2 linked regions of the Pseudosulfitobacter pseudonitzschiae genome follow. Each later gene encodes a partner of the first gene's protein in a complex. Links are inferred from orthologs where the notes say so. Each region holds a gene or a part of one and is shown on either strand. Other genes may lie near its edges.

The links.
Region 2: the proteins of clpA (region 1) and clpS are in contact, whole or in part, in a solved structure (PDB 1LZW), measured with the Escherichia coli proteins. The link is inferred for Pseudosulfitobacter pseudonitzschiae from one-to-one orthologs.

Annotation. Positions count from the first base shown.
Region 1 is NZ_CP022415.1:2,463,034-2,466,787, reverse strand. Bases 496-3,523 are described here. They hold clpA (ATP-dependent Clp protease ATP-binding subunit ClpA), read right to left. Parts: upstream 3,157-3,523; coding sequence 835-3,156; downstream 496-834. Other genes in these bases: gloB (hydroxyacylglutathione hydrolase), read right to left, coding at 3,336-3,523; SULPSESMR1_RS11975 (M23 family metallopeptidase), read right to left, coding at 496-838. Outside these bases: more of SULPSESMR1_RS11975, read right to left, coding at 1-495; more of gloB, read right to left, coding at 3,524-3,754. UniProt on the Escherichia coli protein: ATP-dependent specificity component of the ClpAP protease. It directs the protease to specific substrates. It has unfoldase activity. The primary function of the ClpA-ClpP complex appears to be the degradation of unfolded or abnormal proteins.
Region 2 is NZ_CP022415.1:2,767,840-2,771,327, reverse strand. Bases 278-3,039 are described here. They hold clpS (ATP-dependent Clp protease adapter ClpS), read left to right. Parts: upstream 278-1,377; coding sequence 1,378-1,701; downstream 1,702-3,039. Other genes in these bases: SULPSESMR1_RS13645 (SDR family NAD(P)-dependent oxidoreductase), read left to right, coding at 2,766-3,039; SULPSESMR1_RS13650 (class I SAM-dependent methyltransferase), read left to right, coding at 1,787-2,755; SULPSESMR1_RS13660 (HAD family hydrolase), read right to left, coding at 577-1,275; SULPSESMR1_RS13665 (D-alanyl-D-alanine carboxypeptidase family protein), read right to left, coding at 278-359. Outside these bases: more of SULPSESMR1_RS13665, read right to left, coding at 1-277; more of SULPSESMR1_RS13645, read left to right, coding at 3,040-3,488. UniProt on the Escherichia coli protein: Involved in the modulation of the specificity of the ClpAP-mediated ATP-dependent protein degradation.

The DNA.
Region 1 (3,754 bases):
CTTGGGTTTTTTCCAGCGCGATTGTCTGATCGACCACCGTGCCGTCAGGACCGGTCAGGACCAGGCGTAGTTTGTCGTCCTTCTGGCCACCGAAGGCGTAACCGTAAACCACCAGAGCGGGTGCATCCACAGGCAGGGACGGTTTGGCAGCGCTGCCTGATTTGACGTCGGCATAGTCGGGAATACCGTCGGAAAAGCCGACGTCAAGGAAGCCGCCCGCTCGGTATGGCGGCGGGTTTTGCCATAGGGTGTCTGGGTCGGGTGTGCCGCAGGTGATTTTGCCATCGGGATCAAACGGGTCGATGGTGGTGCCGTTGTGGCGCACGTTGAGGTGGATGTGAGGGAACTGGGCGAGGCCACTGACCCCCACCTGACCCAGCACGCTGCCGCGGCTGACCTGATCGCCCGAGTGGACTGCCAGGCTGTCTTTTTTCATGTGGCAATATTGCGTTTCCCAGCCATCTCCGTGGTCGATCACCAGCCCGTTGCCACATTCGCGGCCCTTAATTTCCTCGGCGTTCGAGGTCGTATAGATGCGGTCCTCCATGCCGTCGCGCACGCCCTTGACTGTACCGGGGGCGCTGGCCAGAACGTTCACACCCGCCTGCATCTGTTGCAAGGTACGCAGGCTAAAATCGGTGCCCTTGTGCGCATCATAGCTGAGCGGCGCGCACAAGTAATCGGACGCGCCCGCGCTGCTGTCGTGGTCAACATATTGCTGGATAAAGCAGTCGCGCCCCAGATCACAATCAATTGGTGGCGTCAAAACAGGATCGCCCGCCGCAGGCATCCCTGCGACGAGCGTAAGTGTCAGTGCGGTGCAAACCGCGCGGATCATTCAGCCGTCAGAAGCGGCGGCTTGTTGCCTGAAATCCTTGGTTTGTCCGGTCCTTCGATCTTCAGGTCCAGCACACCGTTTTTCATACCGACTTTGACAACTCCACCTTTGGCCAGCTTGCCAAAGAGCAACTCTTCGGCCAGCGGCTTTTTGATGTATTCCTGAATAACACGGCCCAAGGGACGCGCTCCCATCTTGCTGTCATAGCCTTTGTCGGCCAGCCATTCGGCGGCAGGTCGGGTCAGTTCGATCGTCACGCCACGGTCCATCAGCTGTGCTTCGAGTTGCAGCACGAACTTTTCGACCACTTGCATGATCACCGTTTTCGGCAGCGGCGCAAAGCTGATCACCGCGTCCAGACGGTTGCGGAATTCCGGCGTGAACGTCCGTTCGATGGCGGCTGTATCCTCGCCCTCGCGACGGTCGCGGCCAAAGCCGATTGCCTCTTTGGCCTGTTCAGCCGCACCGGCGTTCGAGGTCATGATCAGCACCACATTGCGGAAATCCACCGTGCGGCCGTTGTGGTCGGTCAGGCGGCCATGATCCATGACCTGCAACAGGATGTTGTAGACATCCGGGTGCGCCTTTTCCATCTCGTCCAGCAGCAGAACGCAGTGTGGGTGCTGATCGATTCCGTCGGTCAGCAAGCCGCCCTGATCAAAGCCGACATAGCCCGGAGGGGCACCGATCAATCGGCTGACCGCGTGTTTCTCCATGTATTCGGACATATCGAAACGCAGCAGTTGCACACCCAGCGTATCTGCCAGTTGTTTTGCCACTTCGGTTTTGCCCACGCCGGTCGGCCCTGCGAACAGGTAGTTGCCGATGGGTTTTTCCGGCTCGCGCAGGCCCGCACGCGACAGTTTGATGGCCGAGGCAAGTGCCTCGATTGCGTTATCCTGACCAAAGACGACGCGTTTCAGCGACCCTTCAAGATCCTTGAGCACCTCGGCGTCATCTTTCGACACGTTTTTCGGCGGGATGCGGGCGATCTTGGCCACGACGGCCTCGATCTCCTTGGTGCCGATGGTTTTGCGCCGCTTGTTGGCAACCACCAGATGCTGTGCGGCACCCGCCTCGTCGATGACGTCGATGGCGCTGTCGGGCAGCTTGCGGTCGTTGATGTACCGGCTGGCCAGTTCTACCGATGTCTTGATCGCATCCGAGGTGTATTTCACCGAATGGTGTTCCTCGAAATACGGCTTAAGACCGCGCAGGATTTTCACCGCATCTTCGACCGACGGTTCGCTGACGTCGATTTTCTGGAACCGGCGCGACAGGGCGCGGTCTTTTTCGAAGTGCTGGCGGAACTCTTTATACGTAGTCGAGCCCATGGTGCGCAGTTTGCCCCCCTGAAGCGCAGGCTTCAGCAGGTTCGATGCGTCCATTGCCCCACCCGAGGTGGCACCGGCACCGATCACGGTGTGAATCTCGTCGATGAACAGAACCGCATCCTTGTGCGCTTCCAGCTCGGTCACGACGGCTTTCAGGCGCTCTTCAAAGTCGCCACGATAGCGGGTGCCTGCCAGCAACGCGCCCATGTCCAGCGAATAGATCGTGGTGTTGGCCAGAACCTCGGGGGTTTCGCCCGATACGATCTTGCGCGCCAGACCTTCGGCGATGGCAGTTTTGCCCACACCGGGATCCCCCACCAGCAGCGGGTTGTTCTTGCGCCGGCGGCAGAGAACCTGAATGCAACGTTCCACTTCGCTGTCACGACCGATCAGCGGATCAATGTCGCCTTCGCGCGATTTTGCGTTCAGATCGACGCAGTATTTCTCAAGCGCCGAATCCTTTTTCTCGCCTTCGGTCACGCCTTGCGGCTCGTCTTCGTGCTCGGGCGCGCCGGAAACGGGGCGCGGATCGCCGAAAGCAGGGTCTTTGGCGACGCCGTGGGCGATAAAGTTGACCGCATCATAGCGGGTCATGTCCTGCTCCTGCAGGAAATAGGCCGCGTTGCTTTCGCGTTCGGCAAAGATCGCGACCAGAACGTTGGCACCGGTCACTTCGGTGCGGCCCGAAGACTGCACATGGATCGCCGCACGCTGGATTACGCGTTGGAAGGCCGCTGTTGGCACTGCTTCGCTGCCGTCGATATCTGTCACAAGGTTCGACAGATCCTCGTCGACAAATTCGTTCAGCGTGGTGCGCAGTTCGTCAACATCGACGCTGCATGCCTGCATGACACGTTTGGCGTCGGGTTCTTCGACCAACGCCAACAGCAAATGCTCCAGCGTTGCGAATTCGTGGCGACGCTCGTTTGCCAGCGCCAGCGCGGAATGGATTGCTTTTTCCAATGTCGTCGAGAATGAAGGCACGCTCGTGCTCCTTCTGATCTGGGTCGGTGGGGACATTTTGGCGTCCCTCCGCCAACCATGGCCTCATACTGTTAGAGTTTGGTTGATCGACGGCTGGCTTCAAGGGTTTTCTTTCATAAACCAGTCACAAAAGTGACAATACCCGATGAAACGCTATCGATTGTTGCGAATGGCGGGCGTCAGAACCGGTCGCGGCGGGCGCGGATTTCGGTAAAAACGTCCAGTGGCGTTGCGCCTGCCATGTCCAGATGGGCGGCAATGGCAGGGTCTGAGGCGCGCAGAAAAGGATTGGTGTCCAGTTCAAGCTGAAGCTTGGAAGGTACAGTGGGCATCCCGGCGGCGCGTTTCTCCGCGATGTCCTGTGTACGAGATATAAGTGCAGCGTTTTGCGGGTCAACCGTCGCGGCGAAATTTGCGTTTGTGGTGGTGTATTCATGTCCCGAACAAACCGTTGTGTCGCCGGGCAGGGCGGCCAGCTTGGTCATGCTGTCCAGCATCTGCGCGGGCGTGCCCTCGAACAGGCGGCCACAGCCCAGTGCCATCAGGCTGTCGGCGGTAAACACCAGTTTCGACGCGGGTGCGTAAAAGGCGATATGGC
Region 2 (3,488 bases), 310 kb from region 1 along the record:
GACTTCACCGCAGCGGCGCGGACCAGATAGCGCAGTTTGATCTTTTGACCGGGGCGTAAACCCAGCTTCGACGGCACTTCTGACGCTGCTTTTTTCGATACGGTCACCACCGTGTCCATCGAAATCTCGCCTTTGCTGACGGCCTCGAAGGCGATGTAAAGTGTCATCATCTTTGTTAGCGATGCAGGATGAAGGCGCGCGTTTGAATTGTGTTCGTGCAAAACCTCGCCTGTTCGGGCGTCGATCACATAGGCTGCATAGGGGGCAGCTAAGGCGCTTAGCGGCAGAACCACCAGCATCCAGAATGCCACGAAAAGAAATAGCCCGAAACGAGCCGGCTGAGCGCGCCGAACCTTCACTGGGAACCTGCCTTTTTTTATCTGCCTCGTGACCCCCGATTATTTCGAGTGGCCGATTATGGAATAATGCTAACACAGGTTGAATTGGTAAAACAGCCTTATTATTAAGGGGTTCTTAGAAATCTGAAGGGCGTTTTTGTCCATATCTAGGGGTTGATCGAACAACAGTGTCCACACCAAGTAATGTGTCGATAATGTGGCAGCGCCGCTACAAGACTCAGGGGTGCTTTGACAGCAGGTCGGGCAGCGCACCCAGATCGCTGATTTCACGAAAGCGCGGATGGTCTTTGGGCGCTTCTGCGTGCTCAATATCCCATAGCAGATCATGCGGAACATAAACGCCCCAGCCACCTGCCTCCAGCATCGGGCGCACGTCCGAGGCCAGAGAATTCCCGATCATCATGCTGCTTGCCGCACCGTCATAGGCATCAAAAATACGGGTGTAGGCGGCGGGCGTCTTGGCCGAAACAATCTGAATAGCGTCAAACATATCGCCCAAACCCGATTGGGCCACTTTGCGTTCCTGATCCAGCAGATCACCCTTGGTGATCAGCAGCACGGGGCCAACGGCCTGCGCGGCCCGCAAGGCGTCGGCGGCATGAGGAAGCAGGTCAACCGGATGTTGCAGCATGTCCTGCCCAGCGGCGATCAGCTCTGCAATGACGGTTCCGGGCACCGAATTGTCTGTCACCTCAAGTGCTGTTTCGATCATCGAGAGCACGAAGCCTTTGATGCCAAACCCGTAATGCCGGATGTTGCGCCGCTCGGCCTCTAGCAGACGGGTCATCAGCGCGTCGGGTTCAGTGTGGGGCGCCAATAACTCGGCAAACCGCTCTTGGGTCAGTTTGAAGAAGCGCTCGTTGTGCCACAGCGTGTCGTCCGCATCGAAGGCAATAGTTGTTAAGGTTTGATCCATAGCCGGGACTGCCTCTTTTCATGGGCCGTTTGGACGTTATATAGAGGACTCGGAAACACACAACGGATATGGGTGACGGCTTTGAAACTCCGACAGGCGCATATGATGGCGGGCAAGGTAGATGACGAGGGCGATTCCTCGGTCATTACCGAAACTAAGCCAAAAACAAAGCGGCCTCCGTTGTATAAAGTGCTGCTGCTGAACGATGACTACACGCCGATGGAATTCGTCGTGCTGGTGCTTGAACGCTTTTTCGGGCTGAACCATGCCCAAGCGTTCGAGATCATGCTAACCGTTCACAAAAAAGGTCTGGCCGTGGTTGGTGTCTTTAGCCACGAGATCGCCGAAACCAAAGTGGCACAGGTAATGGATTTTGCGCGGCGCCATCAGCACCCGCTGCAATGCACCATGGAAAAAGAAGACTGACGGCGATGTGGTCGCTGGGTTCTTGGGCCGCTTCCCTGTCAGGGAAGCGAGATGTGTTTATGGCAAAATTTCAGATGGGTGCCCCATGATCGGTGCGCGCTTGCCGCTGGCCGCCGAGGTCGGGTTCGACACTTCGGGCCGGATTGCGGTTTTTGCGCCTGCCGTTGGGGTCGACCTGAGCGCGCTGGCTTCTTGCGAGGTGATCTCGCCTTTGCGTCCTGTTCACGACCATTTCGAAGCAATGGGCCTGACCTGTCGCACCGCCCCCGAGGGGCGTTATGACGCCGCCGTGGTCTGCGTTCCACGCGCCAAGGCCGAGGCGCACGCGCTGATCGCCGACGCCTGCGCTGTGACAGAAGGCGCTGTGGTGATCGACGGGCAGAAAACAGATGGCATCGACAGTTTACGCAAAGAGATGCGCAACCGGTCCGGCGTAACCGATGCTATTTCCAAGGCGCACGGCAAGCTGTTCTGGATACAATCAAGCGACGCCTTCACGGATTGGGCCCAAGGCCCCGTTCTGACCGATGGCGGGTTCTGGACCGCGCCGGGCGTGTTCTCTGCCGATGGTATTGACCCCGCGTCGGAAATGTTGGCCGCTGCCTTGCCCGAAAAGCTGGGCAAACAGGTTGCCGATCTGGGCGCTGGTTGGGGCTTTTTGTCCGCCCACATCCTGACTCGCAGTGATGTAGAGGCAGTGCATCTGGTCGAGGCGCACCATCTGGCGCTGGAATGTGCGCGGCGCAACGTTACCGACCCGCGTGCGCAATACCACTGGGCGGACGCCATACGCTGGACCCCACCCGGACGGATCGACACCGTGGTGATGAATCCACCGTTTCACACCACACGCAACGCAGATCCGTCACTGGGACAGGCGTTTGTCGCGGCCGCAGCAAGGGTGTTGACCCCGCAGGGCAGCCTGTGGATGGTGGCAAACCGGCATCTGCCCTACGAGACGGCGCTGGAGCAACAATTTGCCCGTGTCGAAGAAGTGGGCGGCGACGGACGGTTCAAGTTGACGCGGGCGACCAAGCCCAGACGCAGGACATAAGGATCAGGCGATGTCATTTTCGATTTCAGGAAAGACGGCGATAGTGACGGGGTCGGCCAACGGTATCGGTCTGGCCATCGCGCGACAGTTTGCCGACAAGGGCGCCAATGTAATGTGCGCCGACATGGATGAAAAGGCGCTGATCCAGCAGCTTGGCGACAAGACGGACGAGGGCAAGATCCGCTATTTCGCCGGTGATTTGCGGCAACGCCTGACCATTGCAAATCTGGTGTCGGCCACGATCGACGCCTTTGACGGGATCGATATTCTGGTAAACGCCTCGCGGCAGGTGATGGAAACCGACGCACTGGATGTGGATGATACCAGCGTCGAAATCCTTTTGGAGCAGAACCTTATGACATCGCTGCGTCTGACGCAGCAGGTGGCGCGCCGCATGATCAAACAGGCCGAAGGGCAGACCGAGGGGCAAGTCGGGTCGATCATCAATCTGTCGTCCATCGCCGCACGGCACACACGCCCCGAACTATTGGGCTACTCCATCGCCTCGGCGGCTCTGGAGCAGATGACGCGGTCGATGGCGCTTGCGCTGGCGCATGACCGCATTCGGGTGAATGCCGTGGCCTTTGGTTCGGTCATGTCGGCCTCGCTCAAGTCGTCGATCATGGATCACCGCGAATGGCGCGAAGATATCGAAAACCACACACCGCTTGAACGCATCGCCAGCCCCAGCGAACTGGTGGATGCAGTGCAGTTTCTGGCCTCGGAAGGCGCG